Regions from separate parts of the Rhizobium sp. CNPSo 3670 genome, predicted to be linked through region 3. Evidence: riboswitches for the same ligand, from Rfam matches in the RefSeq annotation. Region 3 holds a riboswitch; each other region holds the start of a gene.
The links. A riboswitch is a leader RNA that binds a small molecule or an ion and turns the genes downstream of it on or off. The one in region 3 is predicted to bind thiamine pyrophosphate.
Positions count from the first base shown of each region.

Region 1: linked by a shared signal. The riboswitch ahead of thiM (hydroxyethylthiazole kinase) and the one ahead of AC13QO_RS08275 (ABC transporter permease) in region 3 are both predicted to bind thiamine pyrophosphate.
Region 2: linked by a shared signal. The riboswitch ahead of thiC (phosphomethylpyrimidine synthase ThiC) and the one ahead of AC13QO_RS08275 (ABC transporter permease) in region 3 are both predicted to bind thiamine pyrophosphate.

Region 1 is NZ_JBXSOL010000005.1:23,530-28,176, forward strand. Features, by position in the region: gene AC13QO_RS06345 (ABC transporter substrate-binding protein) at 1-1,009, opposite strand, end outside; gene AC13QO_RS06350 (DUF1349 domain-containing protein) at 1,234-1,818, shown strand; TPP riboswitch at 1,952-2,048, shown strand; gene thiM (hydroxyethylthiazole kinase) at 2,094-2,897, shown strand; gene thiE (thiamine phosphate synthase) at 2,894-3,529, shown strand; gene thiD (bifunctional hydroxymethylpyrimidine kinase/phosphomethylpyrimidine kinase) at 3,526-4,335, shown strand; gene AC13QO_RS06370 (GNAT family N-acetyltransferase) at 4,551-4,647, shown strand, end outside.
Region 2 is NZ_JBXSOL010000022.1:16,424-21,070, forward strand. Features, by position in the region: gene thiO (glycine oxidase ThiO) at 1-893, opposite strand, end outside; gene thiC (phosphomethylpyrimidine synthase ThiC) at 896-2,728, opposite strand; TPP riboswitch at 2,823-2,954, opposite strand; gene AC13QO_RS21475 (metallophosphoesterase family protein) at 3,212-4,480, shown strand; gene AC13QO_RS21480 (AAA family ATPase) at 4,480-4,647, shown strand, end outside.
Region 3 is NZ_JBXSOL010000006.1:151,194-155,840, reverse strand. Features, by position in the region: gene AC13QO_RS08285 (SDR family NAD(P)-dependent oxidoreductase) at 1-676, opposite strand, end outside; gene soxR (redox-sensitive transcriptional activator SoxR) at 801-1,271, opposite strand; TPP riboswitch at 1,602-1,715, shown strand; gene AC13QO_RS08275 (ABC transporter permease) at 1,876-2,682, shown strand; gene AC13QO_RS08270 (ABC transporter ATP-binding protein) at 2,679-3,491, shown strand; gene AC13QO_RS08265 (ABC transporter substrate-binding protein) at 3,556-4,566, shown strand.

The DNA.
Region 1 (4,647 bases), on a different contig from region 3:
CGCCCTCGGCGCCGGCATCGGTCGACCAGGCAAAGGACTTCGGGTAGATGGCCCCGTCGAGCGCATAAAAATCCCTGCTGCCGAAGGCCGCCGCCAGCATGTCTTCCATGCTGAGCGCCTGCCGGATCGCCTTGCGCACCTCGACGTTGGCAGCAGCACCTTCCTTGGTGTTGAAGACGAAGACAGGATAACCGAAGGGCTTCAGCATTACCGGTTGCGAGGCGGTCGAGGCTTTCAGCTTGTCGTAGGATTCGACAGGAATCGAGTCGACATAATCATACTGGCCGGAAACGGCGGCCTCGACGCGGGTGTTCGGGTCCGGCACCGGCACAAAGCGGATTTCATCAAGATATTGATGACGCGCGCCGCCATAGCCATCGCTCTCGCCGCTGCGTGGCTTGTACCCATCGAAGCGGACAAGCTGGATATACTGGTCGGCTTTCCGTTCCTTCAGCATATAGGGACCGGTGCCGATGAACTCCTTCATCGGCTCGTCCTGCTTTTCGGACGGGATGATGATGGCCGCCGAATTGTTGAAGGCAAGCAGCGAGGTCAACGGCGCATAGGGCTGCTTCAGCGTGATCGTAACCGTCGAAGGATCGGTAGCCGCGATCTTGTCGATAAAGCCGGCCACCTGCTTGCCCCGCGAGGCGATCTTCATCCAGCGGGTAAGCGAAGCGACCACATCCTCGGACGTCATATCGGTATTGTCGTGGAACTTGACGCCAGTCCTGAGCTTGATCGTATAGGTTTTGCCGTCGGCGCTGATCTCGGGCAGGCTTTCGGCGAGAAGCGGCGTGACGTTCCAGCTCTTGTCGAAAGTGTAGAGCGTCTCGAAAATATGCTGGGTGACGATGCCGACGAGATCGGCCGTCGACGACATCGGATCGAGCGTCGGCGGCTCGCCGATCGTCGCGACATTGATGACGCCGCCCTTTTCCTGGGCAAGCAGGGTCGAAGGCAGGGCGACGAACGCGGTTCCGAGAAGGAATGCGACGAATGTTTTCATATGAGAGCTCCCGATTTAGTTCCACAATTATGTAATTCATCTTTTTGTAACAGAATAGAAGCTGGAGCTATCGTGTCAAGCATGAGTGGTCGATTATGCAGCCGCGGATAGCGCGTTGCCGGAAAAGCACCATCTTCAGCTGCGCTAGTTCTCCGCACGGGGCCTGCGTGGTACGCCAAGTGAGACGACTGCCCTGCGGCAAGATTAAAGGAAGGGAGAAGCGAATGAGCATCGACTTCAATGACGGGAAATGGCTGAACGAGCCGGGCAGCTGGCACGCCGACGAAACCGGCCTGACGATGACGACAGGCGAAAAGACCGATTTCTGGCGCGAGACCTATTACGGCTTCACCCGCGACACCGGCCACTTCCTCGCCTTTCCCACCGGCGACAGCTTCACCGCACAGATCCGCGCCCAGGGCGAATTCCGCACCCTCTACGATCAGGCAGGCCTGATGGTACGCATCGACGAGAGCCGCTGGGTGAAAACGGGCGTCGAATTCACCGACGGAGAAGCCTTCCTCAGCACCGTCGTCACCGACGGAAAGTCAGACTGGTCGGTGTCGCAGCCCTTCAAGGAATTGGAGGATTTCCGCATCCGTGTGACGGTCGCAAACGGCGCCGTGCGCATCCAGGGCTCCCGCGACGGTAGCCGCTGGCCGTTGCTGCGGTTAGCACCCTTCCCGGCTGCCGATCGCTATGAGGTCGGGCCGACAGCCTGTACGCCGGAGCGAAGTGGTTTGAGGGTTCGATTTTCGGAGTTTTCAATCAGCCCGGCGATTACGACGGGGCTGCATGATTTGAGTTAGGCAAAATTGGATGCCGTCAGGATTGCGCTGGGAAGGCCTCCAGCAATGTCCACGCCCAAGGGCAGCCGCTCCGAAATACCGGAATACTCACTTTCGGAGTGACAGCCGCGCCATTCTCTGCGAAAAAGAGCGTGATGAGAGACAGGGGCGTTCGTCGACAGACGGGCTGAGAAGAACCCTTCGAACCTGAACCGGATAATGCCGGCGGAGGGAGTCGCTCGGGGCATCGCCGTAAGAGCAGCGCCCCGCGCCCGCCCCCGCCTGAAAGGGGCACCATGCAGAGCAAGATCACGTCGGGAGCCATGCTGAAGGCGATGCGCGAAAAGCCGCCGCTCGTTCAGTGCATCACCAATTATGTCGCGATGAATATCGCGGCCAACGTCCTGCTGGCCGCGGGCGCTTCGCCCGCCATGGTGCATGCCGCCGAAGAAGCCGGCGAATTCGCCGGCATCGCCAATGCTTTGACCATCAACATCGGCACGCTCTCGACGCAATGGCTCGAAGGCATGCAGGGGGCTGCCAAGGCCGCCAATGCGGCGGGCAAACCCTGGGTGCTTGATCCGGTGGCCCATTACGCCACGGGCTTCCGCCGTGCCGCGTTGGCCGACCTTCTGGAGCTTCGCCCGACGATTATCCGCGGCAACGCCTCCGAGATCATCGCGCTTGCCGGCGGCGAGAGCCGTGGTCAGGGCGTCGACAGCCGCGATCCAGTCGAACAGGCGGAGGGTTCGGCACGGCGGCTGGCGGAGAGGCAGCGGGCCATCGTCGCCGTCACCGGTGCTGTCGATTTCGTCACCGATGGCGCAAGGGCAGTCCGTATTGCGGGCGGATCGGCCCTGATGCCGCAGGTCACCGCGCTCGGCTGCTCGCTCACCTGCCTCGTCGGCGCCTTTGCCGCGACCGCGCCCGAAGATCTCTTCGGCGCGACTGTCGCCGCGCTTGCGACCTTCGCCGTCGCCGGCGAAGATGCAGCGCTCGGCGCCGCCGGCCCGGGCTCCTTTTCCTGGCGCTTCCTCGATGCGCTGGCTGCGATCGACGCCGAAACGCTCGATGCCAGGGCAAGGGTATCGGTCGCATGAAGCGCTTCGACCTTTCGCTCTACCTCGTTCTCGATCCTGATCTCTGCGTCGGGATCGGGATGGTCGAGACCGCGCGCCTTGCCGTTGCCGGCGGCGCGACGATGGTGCAACTGCGCGACAAACAGGCCGGCACGGCCAGGATGATCGAGACCGGCCGCGCCTTGAGAGAGGCGCTCGGTGGAACCGACGCCCTGCTCATCGTCAACGACGATGTCGAGGCGGCCATCGCCATCGGCGCCGATGGCCTGCATATCGGCCAGGAGGATATGGATGCGCGCACGGCGCGCGGGATGATCGGACCCGGGATGATCCTCGGCCTCTCGGTCGAGACCGAGACACTTGCCGCTGCCGTCGATCCCGGTCTCGTCGATTATGCCGGCGTCGGACCGGTGTTTGCGACGCCGACCAAGGCCGATCACAAGCAGCCGATCGGCTTTGATGGGCTTGCTAGGCTGGTGATGGCCTCGCCGGTGCCGTCCGTCGCCATCGGCGGCCTCAAGGCGGAGCATGTGGCGGAAGTGTTTGCAGCCGGCGCCGAAGGGTTAGCCGTTGTCTCCGCCATTGCGGGCACGTCGGACCCCGAAGCGGCCGCCCGCCGCATCGCCGCAGAAATCCGAAAGGTCCGCCCATGATCCGCAACGTTCTCTCCATCGCCGGCTCCGACCCCTCGGGCGGCGCCGGCATCCAGGCCGATCTCAAGGCGTTTGCCGCCCGCGGCGTCTACGGCATGGCGGTGCTGACGGCGCTGACGGCGCAGAATACCCAAGGCGTCAGCGGCGTGCATCTGGTGCCGCCGCAATTCGTCGCCGACCAGATCGATGCCGTCTTCGCCGACGTGCGAGTCGACGCCGTCAAGATCGGCATGATCGCCAATGCCGGCATAGCCGAGGCTGTCGCCGCAGCCCTTGCCGATCGACGGGGAATCCCCATCGTTCTCGACCCGGTGATGATCGCCAAGGGTGGGGCCGCCCTGCTCGCGCCCGAAGCGGTCGACGTGCTGACCCGGCGGCTGCTGCCGCTCGCAACCCTCCTGACCCCGAACCTGCCCGAGGCCGCGGCCCTGTTGCACCAGCCGGTCGCGACCAATCGCGATGAGATGGCGGCGCAGGCCGAGCGGCTGCGCGCGCTTGGCCCCGCCGCCGTATTGGTCAAGGGTGGCCATCTCGGCAGCGACGAGAGCCCAGACGTGCTTGCCACGGCCGACGGCCTGCACTGGTTCGAGGCCAGGCGAGTGCCGACGAAAAATACGCACGGCACTGGCTGCACGCTCTCCAGCGCACTGGCCGCCGAGCTTGCCAAGGGCGCATCGGCCGAGCAAGCCGTCGCCATTGCGAAGGATTACCTTGCCGATGCAGTCGCCGCCGCCGGCAGTCTCACTGTCGGCTCCGGACATGGCCCGGTGCAGCATTTTCATGCGCTTTGGAAGCACGGCGAATAACCGATCCCGCCGAAACGCGCAGGCTCAGGATTACGAGAGAAAAACGGCCCGGCCTCCCCCGGGCCGTTTTCATTCGCGCCAGCCGGCGCTGATCCGAAGCTGGGCGCACCGCTCCGTTTGAAAAATCCCTGTTGACAAGGCCAGTTAGATAGCCAAGTCTATGACATTAAACGGATATATATTCCGTTATAAAGGAATACCTGGAGGAGAGACAGGTGCCAGACCTGCTTGTGAGCTTATATTCCAACAGGCTCGCCGACCTGAAAGAGCGGGCCGACAATGTCCGCGCCTCCATTCGTCCGGCTCTTCCTC
Region 2 (4,647 bases), on a different contig from region 3:
TAGAGGCCATTGACATGGAAGGTGCGCCCCTCCTGCGTCACCCGCGGCAGATTGTCGGGATAAGCCGGGCGCACGCCTGCCCCGGTTTCCGTAACCCGTGCCTCGCCGAAGGCAGGATTGAGGGTATAGGCGGCATTCAGCAACTCCATCAGCGAACGCGCGGTAATCGGGCCGATGTCGTTGCTTTCGATCATTGTCGCCCCGATCATGAAGCGATTTCGCTGGCGCGGCACGATATAGATCGGGTGGCGCGGATGCAGCAGGCGAACGGGACGGGAGAGAGAGATCTCGTTCGTTTCGACGCAAAGCATCTCTCCGCGAACGCCGCGCAATCCGGGCAGACGGCCGATCTGGGCAGCCCCGGTGCAGTCGATCACGCGATCGTAGGGGGCAAGGTCGGCATCGCCCCTGACGCCGAATGTGAGGCGCATGCGGGCTTCCTCAAGTCCGGCGGCGAGCCCCGAGAGCGCCTGGCGCGGATCGAGATGCGCTTCCTGCCGGAAGAACAATGCCCTGCGGAAGCGGCCGGCGAGATCCGGTTCAAGCGTCGCGATCGCCGGCTCGTCCAGCCATTCCCATCCGCTTGTCCGGCGGCAAAAGCGGTCGAGTTCGCCGGCATCTCGCCCGGCCGCCACCACAAGCGTCCCCCGGCGATTGACATGGCCGGGCAGCGCTGCCTCCCACCAATCGGCGGCAAGACGGCCGAGCGCCAGGACCGGCTCGTCTGCGCTTTCCCTTTCGCACCATGGAGCCAGCATGCCGCCGGCAAAGCCGGAAGCACCGGCGCCGACCTGGTCGGCTTGCTCAGCGACGCTGACCCGGAAACCGTGCCGATGGAGCTGCCAGGCAACGGTGAGGCCGGCAACGCCGGCCCCCTTGACGAGAACATGCATCGTCATTCTCCGGCAAGCGTTTTCGCAGCGTCGGCGACCGGCATGTAGAGGTCGCCGCCATCGCGATACCTGGCGGCCATGGCTTCCAGTCCTTCTTTCTGCGCCTCGGCGCGAATATCGTGGGAAATGCGCATGGAACAGAATTTCGGGCCGCACATCGAACAGAAATGCGCCACCTTGTGGGCCTCCTTCGGCAGGGTCTCGTCATGGAAGGAACGCGCCGTATCCGGGTCGAGGGAGAGGTTGAACTGGTCTTCCCAGCGGAATTCGAACCGCGCCCGCGACAGCGCATCGTCACGGATGCGGGCAGCCGGATGGCCCTTGGCGAGGTCGGCGGCATGCGCGGCAATCTTGTAGGTGATGACACCGGTCTTGACGTCGGTGCGGTCGGGCAGGCCCAGATGCTCCTTCGGCGTGACGTAGCAGAGCATGGCCGTGCCGAACCAGCCGATCATCGCGGCTCCGATGCCGGAGGTGATGTGATCATAGCCCGGCGCAATGTCGGTGGTCAGCGGTCCGAGCGTATAGAAGGGAGCCTCGCCGCAGACCCTGAGCTGCTTGTCCATATTCTCCTTGATCTTGTGCATCGGCACGTGGCCAGGACCTTCGATCATCACCTGGCAATCCCTGGCCCAGGCAATCTTGGTCAGTTCGCCGAGGGTTTCGAGCTCGGCAAATTGCGCAGCGTCATTGGCATCGGCGATCGAGCCGGGGCGAAGGCCGTCTCCAAGCGAGAAGGAGACGTCATAGGCACGGCAGATGTCGCAGATTTCCTCGAAATGCTCGTAGAGGAAGCTCTCCTTGTGGTGATGCAGACACCACTTGGCCATGATCGAGCCGCCGCGTGAGACGATCCCGGTGACACGATTGACGGTGAGCGGGATATAGGCAAGCCGCACGCCCGCATGGATGGTGAAATAATCGACGCCCTGCTCGGCCTGTTCGATCAGCGTATCGCGATAGACTTCCCAGGTGAGATCCTCTGCAATGCCGTTCACCTTTTCAAGCGCCTGGTAGAGAGGCACCGTTCCGATCGGAACCGGCGAATTGCGAATGATCCATTCGCGGATGTTGTGAATGTTGCGGCCGGTGGAGAGGTCCATCACCGTGTCGGCGCCCCAGCGGATCGCCCAGACCATCTTTTCCACTTCTTCCGCCATCGACGAGGTGACGGCCGAGTTGCCGATATTGGCGTTGATCTTCACCAGGAAATTCCGGCCGATGATCATCGGTTCGGTTTCCGGGTGGTTGATGTTGGCCGGAATGATCGCGCGGCCCGCCGCGACCTCCCGCCGCACGAATTCGGCCGTCACGAAATCGGGAATATCAGCGCCAAAGCTCTCGCCGTCGCGCCCGAGCGCCTCCTTCGCGGCCTGCCGGCCGAGGTTTTCGCGGATGGCGATGAACTCCATTTCCGGCGTGATGATGCCGGCACGCGCATAGGCGAGCTGGGTTACGGCGCGGCCCGCTTTTGCCTTCAGCGGCGTGTTGCGAATAGGGAATTCCGGCGTCAGCCGCTCGCCGGTGACAAAACCATTATCTTCAGGCTTCACCACCCGGCCTACATAGGCTTCGACATCGCCGCGCGCTCTGATCCAGTTCTCGCGCAGACGCGGCAGCCCGGCGTCGATCGAGACCGTATGTGCCGGGTCGGTATAGGGACCGGAGGAATCATAGACCGTTACCGGCGGTTCACCGGAGGTCGGGTGAAGGCTGATTTCGCGCATCGGCACGCGCAGATCAGGATATAGCGTTCCGGGCTTGGCGATCTTGGTCGAGGCCGGAAGCGGGCCGGTGGTGACGACCGGAGTAAGCTTGGGTGCGACGATATTCATGGGTGAGGCTCCAAGGTTTGACGTTTGGAGACCCAGTTCCAGTGTTGGAATGATGGAAAGACGCCTCATGCGACAAAGCGAAATCCGCCCGACAGCCGCAGCGTCTGCACCGTCCCTACGCCAGTATGAACTGGATCAGGTTCAACGGGTCACTGCGCCACAACAGGCAAAGCCGTATTGTTCAGCAGAATCTCAGCCCCTTGCCGGGACACCCCTGGTGAATGCCCTGCATCAAAGACCGCTGCGGCCCTGATGTCAAGCCGACCCTCACGCGTTCCCATCCGTACCTTTTGAGTCGGCGGCCAGTCCGATAGAGCAGCATTGATTGTGGATGGGCCAGCTCCGCCGGCCCATTTCACTCGCCAGGACGCTGCCGTCCATGCTCTGAATATTCGTGGCATGGTCTCATGTTTTGCTGACGGCGATAACGTTTATTTGTTAGACCGCGCCTGCTGGATCACTCTATCGCAACACCTTGCATTCATGGCCTTTCGTTTCGTCCACACTGCCGATCTCCATCTCGACTCTCCCTTGCGCTCTCTCGCACTTCGCAACGCAGAGCTGGCCGAGCTTGTCAGTGACGCCAGCCGGCAGACGCTGGTCGCGATCGTCGATCTTTGCCTTGAGGAGCAGGTCGACGCGCTTGTCATCGCCGGCGATCTCTATGACGGGGAGCAGACGTCGATGAAGACGGCGCGCTTCCTGGCGAGTCAGCTGGAGCGGCTGCACCGGGCGGGCATTTTCGTCTTCAAGATCCGCGGCAATCACGATGCCATGTCGAAGATCGCTCGGGAACTGGTGATGCCTGATACGGTGAAGATCTTCGGCGGCCATGCCGAGACCGTCGAGACCACCAAGGGCAGCTTGTCGGTCGCAATCCACGGTCTGAGCTTCGCCAAGCCGCAAGCCCCGGACCCGCTGCTGCCGAAATTCAAGCCGCCGGTAGCGGATGCCGTCAATATCGGCATCATGCATACGAGCCTGGCCGGATCGGCCGGACATGATGTCTATGCGCCCTGCAACGTGCTCGACCTGCATGGCTCGGGTTTCGACTACTGGGCGCTCGGGCATCTCCACCAGCGCAGCCATTATCCCGGCACGGCGACGGTCATCATGCCCGGCATGCCGCAGGGCCGCGACATCAATGAAGCGGGCGTCAAGACCGTGTCGCTGGTGACCGTGGCCGACGACCGGACCGTGACGGTCGAGGAGCGGCGTACCAGCATCGCGCAGTTCGAGCGCGTCAATGTCGACCTCACGGGTGTCGATGATTGGCGTGAGGCAGCCATGATGGTCGAGACGGCCCTGATGGCGCAGCGCGACCGCACGGCTTCGCTGCATCTTGTCGCACGCCTCAGGCTTTCCGGCCTCACGCCGCTCTCCTGGCAGCTGCGGCGCGATGTCGACCTCATGCAGGCCGAAGCCGAGCGGCGCACCGACGCGATCGGCCGCACCTGGATCGAGAAGCTGGAACTCGCCTTCGAAGCGCCCTCGATCCCCGCAGACGCGTCCGCCGCCGATCCCGTCGTCGAACTCGGGGCGCTGATGCGGGACGAGGTCATCACCCGCAGCGGATTTCGCGACGAGGTCAGGGAGATGGTCCGGGACCTGCTTGCCGACCTGCCGCCCGAGAGCCGGGCATTTGCCGGCCAGAACGAGGCGGGTTTTGAACGCTTCATCGACAGCCTTCTCGCCGATGGCGCCGAGGATATCGCCGCCCGGATGAAGGCGGTGGATCGGGGAGACAGCTGATGCGTCTGCGCCGCCTCGACCTCACCCGCTATGGCAAGTTCACCGATCACTCCATCGATTTCGGCGCGGCCCCTCAAGGTTCGCCGGACTTGCACATCGTTTATGGCCTGAACGAAGCGGGCAAGTCGACCACCTTCGCCGCCTATCTTGATCTGCTCTACGGCATT
Region 3 (4,647 bases):
AATCCTCCGCTGTGCCCAGCCGCTGCAGGGGAATAGACTTTCTCGTCTGCTCCAGTTTTTCGCGGGAGGAATAGCGCTCGTGGAAATCCGTCTCGATCGTTCCGGGGGAGACACAATTGACGCGGATGCCATCCGGCGCGAGCTCGCGGGCAAGCGCCTTGGAATAGGTCGAAACGAAGGCTTTCGAGGCAGAATAAATCGAAGAACCGGGACTGCCGCCGGTCAGCGCGGAAATTGAAACGGTGTTGACGATGGCAGCGCCTTCCGCCGCCTTCAATGCCGGCAGCAACGCACGCGTCAGCGCCACCACCGACGTCTGGTTCAAACGCACGATCGCCTCATAATCTGCGTCAGTCAGTGTGGCAGCTGGAAAACGGCCGAGCATAGTGCCGGCGTTGTTGACGAGCACATGCACCTTGTCGAAAAAGGTAAGCGCATTTTCGGCAAATTGCGCAGCGCCGCCAGCGGCAGTGAAATCGGCGTGCAGCAACAGCGCCCGTCTTTCGGATTCAGCCGTCAGCAGAAAATCCGGCAGATCGCGCCCCGGTTTGCGTCCAGTATGGACGATCACCTTCGCGCCGCAGTCCAGGAACTGCCGGGCCACTTCGAGACCGATGCCCCGCCCGGCGCCGGTTACGATGACATTGCGATTTTCGAATAGTCTCGGGTGGAACACGAAGCTGTCCTCCTCGCGGACAATGCCGCCTGTTGCGCCATTCGCCCTTAACATATGAGCGCGCGGGCCGAAAGAAAGGCAGGCATCATCTTTCCGCCAGAGGCTGGCGCTCTTCCCTGAAAGTTCATAGTTCGATTTCGATCTCCAGCAGCCGTGCGCCTGGCCCTTCCTCGCCGAGCTGATCGAAGGGATTGCGCAACGGACAGCTTTCGATCGACAGGCAACCGCAGCCGATGCAGCCGGTCAGACGGTCTCGCAGCAGGCTCAGCCGTCTGATTCGCGTGTCGAGTTCATCCTTCCAGCGCGCCGACAGCGTCTGCCAGTCGGCAATCGTCGGCGTACGCCCCTGCGGCAGGGAGGCAAATGCCGTCTGGATTTCCGAAAGCGGAATGCCGGCACGTTGCGCCACCTTGATGATGCCGAGCCGGCGAAGGACATCGCGTCCGTAGCGCCGCTGGTTGCCGCGCGTGCGGATACTCGAGATCAGCCCCTTGGCCTCATAGAAATGTAGCGCCGAGACGGCAAGACCACTGCGTTGCGCCACTTCGCCGACCGTCAGAAGCCTGCCGAGCGGCGTTGCAGAAATCCTATTCATCGCCTATTGACCTCAATATTAGTTGAGGTTTTATAACCGCTGCTTCCCCGGCCGTAAAGCACGAGGCGCAGGAAGGAGCGTCAGTGAGATCATCCGGTCGATACAAGCTGAAATGATGGCGTCGGCGCTTGCCCGGCCCGCGCCGATCGCCCTGCCGATATTGCCGCCTGAAAGACAAGCGCTCGGGGTCCGTTCCCGGCAGGTACGGAACCTCGGAAAACACCCGGACAGGACCTCCGTCCGGGTGTTTTTTATCTGCGCCCCATCCGACCGGGCGGACGGGTTTGCAATTTTGCGGTTGCGGCAAGAAAACCCCGATGATAGTTTTCGCCGAAATAACAGGGGAGCTCCGTGTCGCCGGGGCTGAGATGTGAGGCGCAAGCCTCCGGACCCTTCTAAGCTGATCTGGGTAATGCCAGCGGAGCGAGGTCCAAATGTATTCCGGCGCGCAAGTGTCACTCTACCGGACGTCCGGCAATTCCGTCGGCATCCCTATCGATGCCCTCAAGGCAACCGCCCCAAATCGCGGCAGGCTGCGCATCGACACCGATGCCCTCGACAGGTTTGCGCGAACAGCCCGGCGAAAGCCTGAAACCGAACGCCGATGACATCGCCACGACCATCGGATTCGCGCCTTGCGACGCTCTATCTCGCCGTGTACCGGGCAATGCCCGCCTTGCTCGCAGGCTTTGCTTTTCTGGTGGCATGGGAACTCTATGTCGATCTTTCCGGTATCAAACCGTCCATTCTGCCGGCGCCTTCGCGTATCCTTGTCCAGGGCTGGCTGAACCGAGAGGCGCTGATAGCAAACACCTGGCCGACGCTCGGAGCGACACTCGGTGGTTTCGCCCTGTCGCTCGCCTTCGCCTTCGTCTCCTCGATCCTGATGGATTTCATGCCCTTCATGCGCCGGGCAATGCTGCCGATCTTCATCGCCAGCCAGACTTTGCCGCTGGTGGCGATCGCGCCTCTCGTCGTCCTCTGGTTCGGTTTCGGCCTTTTGCCGAAGATATTGCTGGTGGCGCTCGTCACCTTCTTTCCGCTGCTTGTTGCCCTGCTTCAGGGCTATGAGGCGACCGATCGCGACATTGCCGAGCTCTTGAATTCGATGAAAGCGAGCCGCTGGCGCATTTTTCGCCTGGCGCGGTTTCCCTCGTCCCTGCCCTATTTCTTCGCCGGCCTCCGAATCTCGATCACCTATGCCGTCGTCGGCGCGATCTTTGCCGAATATGCCGGCGCTGCAAGCGGCCTCGGCATCTATATCCTCAACGCCAAGAACAATTTCCGTCCCGATCTCGTGCTCGCCGCCGTGATCGTCAGCGCTCTGTTGACGCTCTGCCTCTTCGCGCTGACGCTGGTTATCCAGCGTTTCGTCATGCCCTGGCAGCCATCCCAGGAGCGGCGCCGATGACCGGTCAGATGCTTGAGCTGCGCAACATCTCGAAGTCCTTCGACGGCATGAAGGTTCTAGACGACATTTCGCTCGCCGTCGCAGACGGCGAGTTCGTCTCGATCGTCGGCCCATCCGGCTCCGGAAAATCGACCGTGCTGAGACTGCTGACACAGGCGCTGCGACCCGATTCCGGCGCCATGCTTTTCAACGGTGCAGCGCTGGAACAGACGCCGCATTCCTTTGCCTTCATGCCGCAACGCGATGCGCTGATGCCCTGGCGCCGGATCATCGATAATGCCGCGCTCGGCCTGGAAGTGAAGGGCATGGCTCGCCGGGCTGCCCGCGCCGCTGTCGCGCCCCTCTTCGAGCGGTTCGGCCTTGCCGGCTTCGAACATCACTACCCCGCCGCTCTTTCCGGCGGCATGCGCCAACGTGCTGCGCTGCTGCGCACCGTCATCCAGGAGCAGGACATGCTGCTGCTCGACGAGCCCTTCGGCGCGCTCGATGCGCTAACCCGCACGCAGATCCAGGAGTGGCTGCAAGGCATGTGGACCGAACATCGCTGGACGGCGCTGCTGATCACCCACGATGTTCGCGAGGCCGTTTTCCTCTCCGACCGGATCTACGTGCTGTCTGCCCGTCCGGCGCGTGTCATCCGCGAATTCCGCGTTCCCCTGCCCCGCCCGAGAAGCATTGCCGATCTCGGTTCGCCGGCGGCCCAGGCGATCGAGACCGAAATCCTGCAAACCCTGCTTCATCCGCTAGAACAGGATGGTTTTAGGCCGGTCGGCCCAAAATCTGAATCCTGTTCCAATTTAAAGAGTTAGAGTCTGATGTCGTTCGAAAACCGGACTTTTCGGCGTCATGCTCTAAAGACCTGAGGAGGTCACCATGCCGCTTCTCACCCGCCGCCAGACGATGCTCGCCGCCATCGCGACAAGCCTCGCCGGCCGCGTCGCCTTCGCTCAATCGGCGCCCGCAAAGGTTCGTATCGCGCTCGACTGGACGCCCAACACCAACCACATCGGCATCTACGTCGCCAAGGCGAAGGGCTTCTACACGGCCGCCGGCCTCGATGTCGAAATTCTACCCTTTACCGACACGAGTGCCGGCACGCTGGTATCAAACGGGGTCGCCGATTTCGGCATCAGTAGCGAGATCGAGGCCCTGACGCAGCGTGCTGGCGGCGGTGACGTGAAGATGGTCTACGGCGTCGTCCAGACGGAAACCGCACGCCTGATCTTCAAGGGCGGGCGGGACGACATCAAGAGCCCTAGAGATCTCGATGGAAAGACCTATGGAGGCTTCGGCGGCACTTGGGAAAGCGCGCTGGTCTCGGCGATGATCCGCAATGACGGCGGCAAGGGCGACGTCAAGACCGTCACCCTCGGCACCTCCGCCTATGAGGCGCTGGACAATGGCTCGATTGACTTCACGCTGGAGATCTACACCTGGGAGGGCATCGCCGCTGAGTTGGAGAATCGGAAGATCAGCCGCTTCCACTATTCCGATTACGGCATTCCCGACGAGCAGACGACAGTCATCGTTTCCAGTGACGCCTATCTCTCTGCCAGCCGAGAACACGCGCGCGCCTTCATCCAGGCCACACGTCAAGGCTATGTCCACTCCATCGATCATCCCGACGAAGCCTGCGACCTGCTGATATCAGGAAGTAACGGTGCGCTGATGAACACGGAACTGGTAAGAGCATCTCAGAAGGCGTTGATCGAAGGTCATTTCCTGAGATCCGAAGCCGGCGTGATCGGCACGCTTGATCCGGCAAAGGCCGATGCCATCGGCGCTTTCCTGGTCGAGAACGGCATTCTCGTCGATGCGAATGGCGTCGTGCTCAAGGAGAAGCCGGACTTTTCCACCTATTACACCAACGAACTCCTCGGCTGAGCCCGCCCGGGGCCTTGCCGAGGCGGTCTTCCCAGGCAATGCTTTGCGCCCGGGCGGTTTGAGCCGAATCGGGCAGGGCGG